Regions from separate parts of the Marinifilum sp. RC60d5 genome, predicted to be linked through region 1. Evidence: riboswitches for the same ligand, from Rfam matches in the RefSeq annotation. Region 1 holds a riboswitch; each other region holds the start of a gene.

Region 1 (3,644 bases):
TTACTTAAACTATATTCAACTTTTGGTGGTACCTCAGGGTATACTTTTCTTTCAATAAATCCCGATTCCTCCAATTCCTTTAGATTTTTGCTGAGCATTCTGTCGCTAACATCAGGGATAAGTTTTACCAGTTCAGAATAGCGCTTAGTTCCCTGCATTAGGTGTAAAACAATCGTAGCCTTACGTTTTCCTTTTACGTAATTAATAAATGTATCGATGGGACAAGATCCTTTTTCCAATTTTTTAATTTTTTTTATTTGCTGATAATCAGTAAATCAGAACAAAATGTTAGTAATTGCCTTAAATGTAAGTTCTTGATTAATAGATTAAATAGACTTATTTTTGTTGCAAGATAAGAATAAAAAATACAACTGATATGAATAAAGAATTTAAAGCACTTCGAATTTACGAGAAAGAGGGGAAGTTTGTAAGACGAATTGAAAAGTTGAAAATTGACGATCTGCCGATTGGAGATGTAATTGTAAAAGTGAAGTATTCTTCTTTAAATTTTAAGGATGCACTTTCAGTTACAGGCAATAAAGGAGTAACACGAAATTATCCTCATACCCCGGGAATTGATGCTGCCGGAGTGGTAGAATCATCGGCAAGTGGTAAATTTAAAGCTGGCGATAAAGTTATTGTAACTAGCTACGATTTAGGTATGAATACCGATGGCGGATTTGCAGAATATATTCGTGTGCCCGAAGCCTGGGTAGTGGCAATGCCCAAAGAGTTAGATTTTAAGCAGGCAATGATATATGGAACAGCCGGATTTACGGCAGCATTATCGGTGTATCGTTTGTTGGCAGCCGGACAAAAACCCGAAATGGGATCTGTTGTGGTTACGGGTGCTTTAGGTGGTGTAGGCAGTATTGCCATTAGTATATTATCATCAATAGGTTTTGAAGTAATTGCAGCAACTTTTGAGTCAACAGGGGGGGAGACAGTATTGCAGGAGTTAGGAGCTATTAGCAGAATTTCTACTGATATTACTGATGATAAATCGGGAAGACCTCTATTAAGACCATTGTGGGCTGGTGCCATTGATGTTATTGGTGGCAATACCTTACACACTTTACTAAAGGCTTGTAAACCATTAGGAAATGTGACGACTTGTGGTAATGTAGGGTCCGGCGACTTGGCAATGACCGTTTATCCTTTTATATTAAATGGAATTAGCTTAATTGGTATCGATTCGCAGAATTGCCCAATGGAATTAAGACAAAAAGTTTGGGATAAACTGGCAGCCGATTGGAATGTTTATAAAAATAAAGAACAGGTTATAGAATCAAGTTTGGAAGAATTGGATACTTATATCGATTTGATGTTGGAGAAAAAAAGTCGCGGACGAGTAATTGTAAAATTGTAGAAAATAAATTATATAGTATGATAAAGGCAGCCTGCAGGTTGTCTTTTTTTATGCACTATTTTGTTTTATCCGGATAAATTAAGCTGTATTTTATCAGTAAGTTATTTGTAAAAAAATGCGTAATAATTAACAATAATTTAGTATTTATTCTTGTGTAATTCGTGTATTTATTCTACCAACTTAAGCATTTAGTCAATAGTATAATTTTATAATAGGAAGACTATCTATAAAGTTATTGAAATGGATATTTTATACTATTATGCCCATTATCAGTAAATAAGGCGTTTATTTTGGGGTGTTGTTTAACAGGTATACTATTTTATCGTAGCTGTTTTAATTTTAAAAAGTTTATATACTTTTGTGTCAGTTTTGTGATTGATTAGTTTCTATGCTTATCAATAAAGGGAATTCGGTGAAAATCCGAAACTGTACCCGCAGCTGTAAGCTCCGCAATAATGTTTAATACTACAAAGCCACTGTTCATAAATACGATGGGAAGGCAGATTAAACAGGAGTAAGTCAGAAGACCTACAAAGCAATGCTTTTTTTGTCAGTAATTAGTCTCGGGATAGGATTAATACTGTAGACATATATTATCAACAGTTTTTTGATTTTATCGATGATGCGATTAATTATTATTGCCTTGGTGCAATTATGTTTATGCACAAGTGTGTTATATGCACAGGAGTTTGGTTTAGCGGGTAAGGTGAGTAATTCCGAATCGCATAAGCCTATTGAATATGCAAATGTTTATTTGTCTAGTTCTGTAATATCTTACACTAAAACCGACGGTTCTTATTCCTTTGAACATTTAAAACCTGGTATTTATAATTTGTGCATATCTTGTATTGGTTATAAACCTTATCAGCAAAAAATACAAATAAAAACTTCCCATAAAATTGTAAACGTGAGCCTTGTGCCTTCAGTTGAATTGCTTTCGCCAATTGTTGTAACAGGTACAGGAACACGCTATCGTCTTGATAATGTACCTGTGCAAACTGAGATTATTTCAGGAAAGAGTATTCAGGAAATCTCGGGTAGAAGTGTAGAAGAAATCATTTCCAGTTTGTCATCTTCGGTTGATTTTATGCCTAGTTCAATGGGTACAGATATTAAAATTAACGGACTTGGAGAAGACTACGTTTTAATTTTACTAGATGGGAAAAGGTTAACAGGAAGCGTAGGAGGAATAGTAGATTTAAGCAGAATTAATTCGGAAGATATTGAGCAAATTGAAATTGTAAAAGGAGCTTCTTCTACCTTGTATGGATCTGATGCAATTGCTGGTGTTATTAATATTATAAGCAAACGCCCAAAAGGAAAATACAGCATATCAAACAGTAGCCGATTTGGTGCAAATAATGAATGGAAACAGTTAAATACTTTTACTTACAATAAGGGTAATTTGTCGAGTAAAACAACATTTTCAAGAAAACAGAACGACGGATATCAGTTAAACAATATGAAAATAAATACCAAATGGGAATCTAATCATGACTTGCCCTACTTGGTTGCTACTTATGATATGCCCGTTAATAAAAAGCGATCGTATACAGTAAGTCAGTCGTTTAAGTACGATATTAATAAGAATTTGAAATTTAGTACCGATGCTTCATGGTATGAAAAAACGCTATATTTCCCGTTTAAAGGAAGAATGCATAACTATTACTACAATAATAAAAGTGCTTCGCTTGCTGCTAGGTATAAGTTAAAGAATAAAGATTTTATCAACTTTAGTTTCGATTTTGGTAACTATAAGTATTATAACGAATATCCATACAAATACAGCGAGCGTTATATAACAGAAGATGGAGTAGTAAAAAAAACGTACTATCCAGGCGAACGATTTAAAAATTCAGATCAAACAAATCTTACTTTTCAGTTAAAAGGGGTTTTTCATTTGAGTAAGGAGAATACAATAAGTTCCGGATTAGAATATTTAGGAGACGATCTCGAGGCTAAGTATCGTTTAATAAATAATGATGCTAGTGCTTATACTTTATCATTTTATCTTCAGGATGAATTTAAACTATCCAAAAAAATAAATTTTGTAGGTGGTGTGCGTGTTATTCATCACGATCAGTTTGGTGTAATAGCTACTCCAAAAATTGCAGCTATGTACAAAATAGGAAATTTTACCCACCGAATATCTTATGCCAATGGCTTTAAAAGTCCGACTTTAAAAGAACTTTATTACTTCTACGAGAGTGAGCGCATGGGAGTATATCGTTTGTATCTGGGGAATAAGGATTTAAAACCTCAAAAATCTAATTAT
Region 2 (3,644 bases), on a different contig from region 1:
GGTAAGCGTACAAATACACATTTCTCCGTAAGCCAATTGAAACTCTTGCGCCAATAATTGCAGACTATTAAAATAAGAATAGACTTTCATTTTAGCTTCTGGAAATCTGCGCTTAATCGTATTTCCAATACCAAAAAATAAGGGATCGCCCGATGCGATAACAACAATTGGCTCATCAATTTTCTCATAGGCCTTAAAAGTACCTTCCAGAGGAACAGCAATATCAATCCATTGGGCATTTTTAGGTAAATATTTAGCTACCAAATCGCGATGACGCTTTCCGCCTGAAAAATAGCGCTGACTTTTCAGCACTTCTTTTACTTCAGCAGAAAGGCTCACTTCCATTTTATCGGGTATGCCAATAATGTAGAAATTATACATCTCTTCCAGGTTTTAAATCGTAAGCATCTTCTAAACTCAAAATAGCATTTACAATAGTCGCTGCCAGTGTAGATCCTCCTTTTCGACCATCGATAATAACTGCCGCTAGATTTTTAAAACTTTTTACTCTGTGTTTCGATTCTTTCACATTTACAAATCCTACTGGTGCTGCTATTACTCCTGCAGGTTGTATATTTTTACTACGCATTAAATCTGTCAACTCAATTAAAGCTGTTGGTGCATTACCAAATACATACAATGCATCGGGGTGTTCTTCTACTGCCAATCGAATTCCTGCTTGTGTACGTGTTATTCCATGCTTTTCGGCCAAATCCATAGTTCGTGGATCATGCAAGTAACATTTTACCTCAATACCTAAACGCTCGCAGGTTTTCTTACGAATACCCGATTTTGCCATGGTTACATCGGTAATTATTACTCCTCCTTTTTGAAGATATTCGTTCAATTTTGGCGCTGCATTATTTTGAACCTTAAGAATTTTAGCCAACTCAAAATCTGCTGATGTGTGTATACAATGCAGAAGCATCCATTTTGTTTCTAATGGCAAATCCATTCCTTTTAATTCTGCCGCAATTGTTCTAAAACTTTCCTGCATAATTAATGGTCCCGGACGGCCATTTTGCTTTTCTTTACTGTAGTAACCTCGCGGCGTAATAAATCGATCTCCGGAAATATAACTCTGCGAATTTCCAATGATAACAACAGAGAACATATCTACAATTTCAGGATCAAAATCTTGCAAATTAGTTAAGGTTATTTCTTCTTCTTCACGAGCTGCCTGTCGAACTATTGCCACAGGTGTTGTGCCATCTCTCTCTTCTAAAAACAACTCTCTAAGACGATACAATTGCCAGTATCTTTTTTTACTTTTAGGATTGTAGATTGCAGTCACAAAATCGCCCATAGCAGCGGCTTTCATGCGCTTTTCTATCAACGTAAAATCAGTAAGTAAATCCGAAAGAGAAAGCAATACTAAATCATGACTTAAAGGAGCGCCTAATTTAGCAGCAGCTGCCTGAAATGCCGAAATTCCGGGAATCACATTTAATTCCACTTTCGATTCTGTTTTCTCCGCCATTTCGAATACCAAAGATGCCATTCCATAAATTCCGGCATCACCAGAACTTATAACCACCACATCTTTCCCTTGTTCTGCTAATTCAAAAGCCTTTTCTGCACGTTGCACTTCCTGTCTCATTCCAGTATCCATGCACTCAGTTCCTTCTTTTAAAAAACTTTCTATAAACCTAAAATAATATTTATAACCGATTACTACATCAGCATCTCTTATTGCATCAATGGCCGGATTTAAAAACATTTCAGGACTTCCTGGTCCTAATCCTGCAACAGTAATTTTTCCTAAAGTATTTGGCATGATATTTTATTTGTTTCCGTAAAAAATTAAAATGGCGAAGTAAGGAATCTTTCTGTCTCTCAAACTATCAATATCCTTACAAGTATACTGTTTTTTAGTTCCCAAATATTCGCCGTAAAAAAACTGAAATTTATTTTGTTCGATATATTCTTTAATCCAATCGCGAATTTTCGACATTTTCATTAAAACAAGAGTCTCATTTTGTTTTAATAAAAACTTTAACTCTTCTTCATTCTTAATATCAGGAGCTACTGTTAGCTTATCCTGCAAGGTGACAAGAGGTAATTTCCCTATCGAACCACCTAAAATAAAGGCAGGTACTCCCGGAATCATTTCAAAATTTATTTGATTCTTATTTAAATCATTTAACAAATATGAAAATGTACTAAAAAAAGAAATGTCTCCTTCGCTTACAACAGCAACCTGTTTACCGACTTTTACATCCTGTTCTATTTTAAGGTATAAATCTGAATAAGCTTTTTCGGCAAGTGTTCTATCCTTGCTCATTGGAACATTTACAGGCACAAACCTGGATTCTTCCAAATTTAATTGTTTTAAAATCAGCAAAGAAAAACTACTTATTTCTCCTTTTGGACCTGTAGTAGCCGGAAAATAAATTTTCTCTGCACTTTGCAAGCATTTTAAAGCTTTTATTGTAATTAAATCAGGATCTCCCGGACCAAGAGCAACTCCAATAACCTTCCCTTTTTGTTCAATCATATCTTTTACTATTCAGCTTGAAGATACATATCTGTTAAACAACAGTTTATGTATAAGCAAACAAAAAATTGTCTTTATATTTTAATTAAGTTGAATTGAAATTTAAGCGAAAAAAGAATTATGACAGATCAAAAAGAAATTCAGCTGTTGTTTTAGCAATATCAACAAAACTGGTGTTTGTTTTGCTAAAATCAGCATGTTCCACAAGCGTGGACACATTTATTTTCTTATAATCCTACTTTTATTCCCGAAAGTATCGATTAAACAACAATTTATAAGGCAGGTTTTCTGACTCTCTCCCTCTTGCTGCGCCTTCCCATATCTCTCATGAGATACAGTGACATAATACAGTAGAGTTTGGTATAGAGATTACAGCTGCGGGTACAGTTCCGGACTTCAACCGAATTCCCTCTTTAATAACAGATCTTACAATCTGATATTGCCAAATCACACAACAAATGTATGATTTTTAATTTGAGAATTATTGACCTGATCCCAAACAAAATACCTCCCATATTTAGCAAAAAACTTATCAGACTGAATATCTTAGTCTTATCAGAAAACAAACTCTTAATATCTGTCCGAGAACATATTAAATTACTTAATACATATTAACAATAAACAAATGAAAAACATTTTATATATTTATAATACGTTAAATACTAATACTATGAGTAGAATAAGACTTGAAATTGACGGAATCAGGATTTACCGCCCCAAAAAAAACTGGAAATTATACTTTATTATTGTTGCTGATCATCCAACAGAGCAAGATAAAATGATGGTAAGTACAATTCCTCAAGAACCATTTAAGCTAAGTAAAAGACACGAAAATGAATACTTCTTTGACACTCAGGACCTGGGTTCGGAGGGATTATTTATTTTAAGCAGGGAAATGCCTGCCGATAGAGAATTGAATGTTCATATCTATCTTAGACACACCCGAAAATCACAAAGAGACCTGGGAGCCATTTTAAAAGAAATTGAAAGTGGTATTGCGGGTGATGCTTTCGGAATCGTGACCGATATTGTTGGAGCTGCTACAGTTCCATGGTTAATAATATCAAAAAAATCCGTTTCGATGATTGGGAAGATATTAAATGATATTCCTGATAGAGATTTTGGCTTTGTGAGTGCTTTTGAACGT
Region 3 (3,644 bases), on a different contig from region 1:
TGCTATTTTAGCGCGCTGAATCAGGAAAAATAAATTAGCGATGAGTAACGTAAAATTAGGTAATCCGGCTGTTGTTGGATTGGGAGGGTTTGGATGAACAACCCTATTATTACAATTGCACAACATTGGTTTGTGCGGATTAGGCCCGGTTGTGGCGATGGGATTTGTATTTGGCGGACTAGCACAATTAATGGCAGGAATGTTAGAGCACAAAAATGGAAATAATTTTGGCTTTGCAGCTTTTTCGGCTTACGGATCTTTTTGGATTGGTTTAGGAGTTATCTGGATGCTTAACTACTTTGGATTGTATAAATCGAGTACCACTGATGTAGGATACTATTTAGTTGCCTGGACTTTATTTACCCTAATCTTATGGGTAGCTTCTTTCTTTATTCATACCGCAATGGCAACAACTTTTACCACTTTGGTAATTGGCTTTATTCTTTTGGATTTAGGACACTTCGGATTTCCATTTTTAAACCTTGTTGCAGGATATGAGTTAATTATTTGTGCCCTTTGCGCCTGGTACATGATGGCAGCAATTATTATTAACGATGTTGCAGGTCGTACAATTTTAAAAGTTGGAAAACCCTGGATTAAATCTGGAAAATAAAAATTACTTTTTCTTTGCTCTTAACGAGTAAAAGTTTAGTGATATAAAAAGAGGCAAACCGATAAATCTCAAATCAGATCGGTTTGCCTCTTTCTATTAAAAAAAACTTGAATTATTCTATAATACAAAATTATTAGAGTTTAACTAGGCCAACAGCTCCTTGTGCAAGCTAACCTCAAACTCTTTAACATGATATGGATTTCCTTCGTTAAAAAACTCCTGAATATAAGATGAACCATTATGAGCATCGAAAGTTTCCTTATTATACCACTTCTCAATAAATGTAATTCTATTAGGATTTTCAATACACTGATTTAATTCATAACGAATACATCCTCCTTCTTGCAGAGTATATGGAATTAAAGCATGCAAATTTTCAATTAACTGCTCAACTTCTCCATCTTTAGCTATAAATTTAGCAATACACACTAGTTGTGTTTCATTTTTTTTTATTTCCATCTGTTCAATTTTAAAAGGATTCCTATGAATATCAAACATAAGAATTTTTTATCAAACCCCTATTTTTTTATTCATCGGCATTAAAGCGTTACAATAATTTTTATGTTTTAATTTATCACAAAACATTTGCTTTGTTCAAAAAAAATTTCGAATCTTTGCGGCGACAAACAAATAGGATTTTTCGTAAAAGAGAATTAAAAGGGAATCATGTGAAAATCATGAGCTGACGCGCAACTGTAATTCCAAATATATGTTTATAGGATTGATGCCACTGTTTCGAAATATGAAATGGGAAGGCCCTGTAAATAGGAAAGCCAGGAAACCTGTCTTATTTTTAAATTTAGATTGAACTTTCGCGCTATAAAGTATAAATCGGCAAAAATATTCGCTTAATAGCCTATTCTTTCGCCTGCTTTACATTTTTGCGCAAAGCTCTCGATCGTAACTCAATTAAATAAAGTTATGAAAGTTGCAAAACAAACTTCCCGCGTTATGAAGTTTTCATTCCAAATTAAAGCTAAAATTAACCCTATTTTTATAAGGACTACTACGACCGATTCTTCGTCATAAACAAATACTAATCTGCAACTAGGTACTAAGGCTAAAACAAGATTTGCATTTTGTTAATTACAAAACCTATAATTATTTTTATAAAAAATAAGTTCCCTAAGCATTTGGTATCACAAATAGAATTATCTAATTGTCAAACACAAAGTTCTTTTTAACCACTCCGTAATCATTTAACCTAAATAAATCAATACTCTACATGCATTTTTTAGATTTACTCACAAAACCCAGTACAGCATCTTCCATTATCATTATTTGTATGGTTGCTGTGTTAGGTATTTTAATTGGGAAGATTAAATTTTTCAAAATTAAACTGGGCATTGCCGGTATACTATTTTCAGGATTATTAATTGGCCACCTAGGAGCGGTTACCGATCCTCATGTTATCCACTTTATTAAGGAATTTGGATTAATCCTATTCGTCTATTCTATTGGTTTAGAAGTTGGCCCCCGATTTATTCCTTCTCTCAAAAAAAATGGTTTACGTATTAATATGCTTGCCTCAGGAATTGTACTTATGGGATTTTGTACTGCCATAGCTATTAAGTACATTTTTAATGTTCCGGTATCGGTTATTACAGGTGTTATGTGTGGTGCTGTTACCAACACCCCAGCTTTAGGTGCTGCCCAACAAACCATTACCGATGTTCTTAACATGCCTCAAAACACCGAAGTTGTGGGCATGGGATATGCTGTAGCCTATCCTTTCGGGATATTCGGGATAATTATTAGTATGATTCTACTTCGTATATTCTACAAAATAAATATTAAAAAAGAAGAGGAACAATATCGTAAAGAGATAACAGGTTTAGATGGAAATCCAATTGCCATAAATATAGAAATAAGCAACCAGAATCTATTTGGCAGAAATATTGCCTTTTTAATGAGTACCTGTAATAAGGATTTTGTTCTATCAAGAATTAAAAGAAATGGCGAATTTCTCCCTCCTGATGCCGAACTGGTATTGCAATCGGGCGACAAACTATTTGGAGTTTCTACCCAAGCTAATTTTGATAATATTGAACTAAATCTTGGTAAAATTAAACCAACCAAAAATTTAGGAATCACTGGTCGAATGGCAATGCAACAAGTCGTTATTACCAATAAAAAAATAACCGGAAAAAGTATCAAGCAAATTGGTATTTCAAGACGTTTTCCTGTTAACATTACCCGTATTTACCGAAATAGTACAGAACTAGTACCTACCGAAGAAGACAGTATCGAATTTGGGGATACAGTAAGAATTGTTGGTGAAAAAACTGCATTACCCGAAGTAGCTAAACTTTTAGGTAACTCGGTTAAAGATCTTTCTCACCCTAACATTTTACCCATTTTTATGGGGATATTATTTGGAATCATAATCGGACTCATTCCCTTTCAAATTCCAGGATTACCTGCTCCTGCAAAATTAGGATTAGCTGGCGGACCACTTCTTGTTGCATTAATTTTAGGCCATACCGGACGAATTGGAAAACTCGATTTTTATATGACCCCGAGTGCCAACCTTTTTATTAGAGAACTTGGCATAGTCCTTTTCCTTGCCTGCGTAGGACTTTCATCGGGAAAACATTTTGTAGAAACACTTTTGGGCGAAGGATACATTTGGATGATGTATGGTATGGCAATTACGTTTCTGCCTTTAATTACATTTGCAATAATTGCTCGAATAATGAAGCTCAATTACCTTTCTATTTGCGGATTATTGGCCGGATCAATGACCGATCCACCAGCTTTGGAATTTGCAAATTCTATCTCACCAGTTCAGGCTCAATCAACTGCCTATGCCACGGTTTATCCATTGGTAATGTTCTTAAGAGTTTTACTTGCGCAAATTTTAGTCTTAATGTTTAGCTAAAACATATTTTTCCTGATTATAATCTCGACAGGATTATGGTCTGTTTTTCAAATAAACCCCGCATAAAAGTTTTCTCTTTTTGCGGGGTTTTCAACTATAAAATAGTTAAATAGAAAACTATTTCTCGATACATTTTAACATATTTTCAAG
Region 4 (3,644 bases), on a different contig from region 1:
ATCATTTACAATTTTATCAGTATGATGAGTATCAAAATAAGTAAAATCGAAATTGATTCCTTTTTTAAAGTTTTTAAATGCAAAACCTAAATCCCAGGTATTTGATTTTTCTGGGTCTAAATTTGCTTTTCCTACTGTTTTACCAAATGCTGTTTCGTACTCACCAGCTACTTGGAATGCACTTGGTGCAAGAAAAGCATCACCCCAACTAGAATGAACCGATAATCCTCCAACAATATTATACTTTAGACCGATATTTTTTGTAAACACCCAATAATCTTCAGAGCTGGAATTGTTACCAAAAAACTCATTTGCTTTGGTTTTAAACTTTACATTATCACCACGCATACCTATAGAAGCATTCAACTTACCCTCTAAAAATTTCATTTGAAATTGAGAGTATATGCCTGTTGCAATATTATTATAATCTGGTTGAAATGGAGATTCCAAAGTACCTTCGGTAGTATAATTTAAACTCTCATATTTTTGAACATTATTATCAACCCCAATTGCTAAAGTATGATCATTAATCTGAATAGCATCATTCAACTGAAATCCATAATTCTTATAGGTATATTTTGTATCACCATAAGCATCATTATCCAAATCTTTATTTGTTTCATCCTGATTTGAGAAATAAGGAGAAAAAGTAAGATTATGAATACCAGCCTGTCCTTTTACGTCAAACCCTAAAGTATATCTTTTCAAATCTTTAGAGTCCATACCATAAACATGCCAAAAAGAACCTGGTGTTTCGATATCATTTCCGTTATAGTAGGATCCGTTAAGGTTCAATTTCCAATCCTCAGCAAGCTTAATTCCAAGTCTAGCATTTAAACTATGCTTCTGAAATTTAGTGTTTTCCATTCTCTCACCATAAGTTGTAGCATCCAATATGGTTTTTGCATAATCCTCATCGTAAAGATTATTATCACCAACTTTATAATCTTTTCCCTGATTATGGAAAGCATAAGAAAAATCAAAATCTACACTCTCGGATATAGATCCTCCTACGCTAACATTCGCTTTAGAAGTCTGAAAACTTCCATATTCAAGACCAACAGATCCTCCTATTTCTCCATTACTTTCTTTAGTAACAATATTCACAACACCTCCCATGGCATCAGAACCATATTGCGATGAAAAAGGTCCTTTTAAAATCTCTACTTTCTCTACATTATTTAAATCAATACTTGCAATATTCTCGGTTCCTGCAGGTTTTCCATTAATTAAAATAATTGCGTATTTACTTGATGTTGATGCAGCAAAACCTCGAATACCAATACCAGCATTAATCCCCGAATATTGCTGAATATCAACTGATGAATTTCCTTTTAATAAATCAGCAATATTAGCTGCCGGCGAAGATTCAATTATTCTCTTAGTAATTACATCTACTTTTTGCGGTAAATCTTTCATTTTTGCATTCACCCGTGATGCATTTACCTCAACTTCAGAAAGATTTAAGTGTTTTACAGTTGTTGTATCGTTTACATTTTCTGGATTTTCATCAGCTTTAGCTTTAAAACTGAAAATCGAAAGCAATGCAAAAGCTGTTACAATAGTTTTTTTCATAATAGAAAATAAATTAAAATTGATAAACTTATGCAAAACAATCAGGGAGTACTAAAAGAAAGAAATATAGACATCTATGCCTTTAAAACAAATCCTTTAATCTGTTACTCTTGTCCCGAAAGTAATGACTTATGGTTTGCATTGGCAGGTCTTCTGACTTACTCTGCTTTTTCGGCCTTCCCATCCCAGTTTGTTAGGAACAGTGGCATTGTGGTAAAAAAGCATTATTCTGAGCTTACAGCTACGGGAACAGCTCCGGACTCTCACCGGATTCCCTTTTCATCTCAATCTGAAAAACAGATTACAGAGAACCAATCGCGGTGCAAATGTATAAAAAAAACAAAAGCAAGTTTAGAAATCTTGTAATTTAGAATCTATTATATAACATCTAGGATAAAACACTCACAAACAAGAACTAAAGTAAGTCTATTTTACATTCTAACTCTAAATTATTTTTATTTGATATTGGCAAACAAATTTACTTTACTCGTAGTTTTTACGAAGAAGCGATAATAATGCTTTAATACTGTTACATGTACTCGTATGTCCATTAATTACAAGCTCCCAGTTCATTTTTTCTTCTTTCAATATTACCTTACAAGTCTTAACCTCTTCGCAAGTAACAGAATATCCTTCGCGGGATAAAGCTCTTTGTGTCCAAAAGCCCATTACGTCGTTTCCAATAAGCTGAATATTTTGTTTTTTCTGATAGTTCATGATAAAATTACCAGTCTTTCTATCAAAATTGAAGGATTTATTATGGAACGTCTCTTCCATACTTCCATTCAACACCAAATCTTCAGGAGCTCCCACTTTTATTGGCTGATTTAAGGCCATTAACCAAATTAAATCGGCAGCCTGCAAAGCTAAATCCAATTCGTGAGTAGAAAGAAGAATCGCTTTATTTGTCTCTCTGGCCAAACGATGCAACAAACGCATTATCTCCACACGATTAGGTAAATCGAGATGAGCTGTTGGCTCATCAAGCATTATCAATGGTGTATCCTGCGCTAAAGCTTTAGCAATCAACACCCTTTGCCTCTCTCCATCGCTTAACTGATTGACAAAATGATTTGCATAATGCAGCAAACCAACTTGCTCTAATGCCCACTTTATTTTATCATTATCTTGCTGCGACAATTTTCCCATCCACGAAGTATACGGATGACGTCCCAATGATACAATGTGGTAAACCGTAAGGTTTCCTACATCAATTCGTTCGGTTAAAACAATACTAAGAAGTTGAGCTATTTCCTTAAAATTTCTATCCTTAATGGGAGTTCCTTCTACCAAAGTATATCCAGCCAATGGAGTCTGAATTCCTGCAATGGTTCTCATTAAAGTCGATTTTCCTGCTCCATTTGGTCCAAGAAGACAAACCATTTCTCCTCTGTGAATGGTCAAATTTATATCAGAAAGTAAGCACAGCTCTTTTTTTTTCCCTTGCTTGTATCCAATAGAAAGATCCTTTGTCTCTAATATGTTATTTTTTTCTGTTTTCATAAGTTAACCTATCCGCCAAAGGATGCTTTTACGTTTCTACTTCTCATTATCACCCAAATTACTACTGGCCCCCCAAATAAAGCAGTTACCGAATTTATAGGTAATGTATTTTGATTTCCAGGTAACTGAGAAAAGATATCGCAAATTAACATAATTGCAGAGCCTATTAAAACCACAGCAGGCATTAAAACTTTATGGCTTGCGGTTCTGAATATCGCTCGTGCAATATGAGGAATTGCAACTCCTATAAATGCAATTGGTCCTGTAAATGCTGTTAATGTTCCGGCAATTAATGCGGTACTAATAATTACAGCAATTCTAGTTTTATTTACTGATATGCCAACTCCCCGTGCATAGTTTTCTCCCAACAACAAGGCATCCATAGGTTTAATCAATAAAAATGCCATTATTAACCCCATAAAAACAATGGGGCCCATAACTTGCATTTCGTTCCAGGTAACACCAGCCAAGGACCCAAAAGTCCACACTATAAAACTTTGAATTTGTTCTGGATCGCTAAAATATTGTAAAATATTAACCACAGCTCCGGTAATGGATCCAAACAT

The links. Region 1 has a riboswitch for cobalamin ahead of ACT3CE_RS00075 (TonB-dependent receptor). Riboswitches for the same ligand answer to the same signal wherever they lie in the genome.
Region 2: another riboswitch for cobalamin. It lies ahead of cobI (precorrin-2 C(20)-methyltransferase); the one in region 1 lies ahead of ACT3CE_RS00075 (TonB-dependent receptor).
Region 3: another riboswitch for cobalamin. It lies ahead of ACT3CE_RS06900 (putative transporter); the one in region 1 lies ahead of ACT3CE_RS00075 (TonB-dependent receptor).
Region 4: another riboswitch for cobalamin. It lies ahead of ACT3CE_RS08980 (TonB-dependent receptor); the one in region 1 lies ahead of ACT3CE_RS00075 (TonB-dependent receptor).

Annotation. Positions count from the first base shown of each region.
Region 1 covers NZ_JBQTGK010000001.1:17,893-21,536, reverse strand. The annotation lists gene ACT3CE_RS00085 (winged helix-turn-helix transcriptional regulator) at 1-239, opposite strand, end outside; gene ACT3CE_RS00080 (YhdH/YhfP family quinone oxidoreductase) at 377-1,369, shown strand; cobalamin riboswitch at 1,722-1,919, shown strand; gene ACT3CE_RS00075 (TonB-dependent receptor) at 1,989-3,644, shown strand, end outside.
Region 2 covers NZ_JBQTGK010000002.1:858,988-862,631, reverse strand. The annotation lists gene cbiE (precorrin-6y C5,15-methyltransferase (decarboxylating) subunit CbiE) at 1-381, opposite strand, end outside; gene cobJ (precorrin-3B C(17)-methyltransferase) at 374-1,777, opposite strand; gene cobI (precorrin-2 C(20)-methyltransferase) at 1,784-2,497, opposite strand; cobalamin riboswitch at 2,759-2,959, opposite strand; gene ACT3CE_RS07445 (hypothetical protein) at 3,168-3,644, shown strand, end outside.
Region 3 covers NZ_JBQTGK010000002.1:712,428-716,071, reverse strand. The annotation lists partial or broken gene ACT3CE_RS06910 (acetate uptake transporter) at 110-613, shown strand; gene ACT3CE_RS06905 (putative quinol monooxygenase) at 758-1,072, opposite strand; cobalamin riboswitch at 1,230-1,417, shown strand; gene ACT3CE_RS06900 (putative transporter) at 1,839-3,494, shown strand.
Region 4 covers NZ_JBQTGK010000003.1:344,851-348,494, reverse strand. The annotation lists gene ACT3CE_RS08980 (TonB-dependent receptor) at 1-1,575, opposite strand, end outside; cobalamin riboswitch at 1,702-1,906, opposite strand; gene ACT3CE_RS08975 (ABC transporter ATP-binding protein) at 2,059-3,078, opposite strand; gene ACT3CE_RS08970 (iron chelate uptake ABC transporter family permease subunit) at 3,087-3,644, opposite strand, start outside.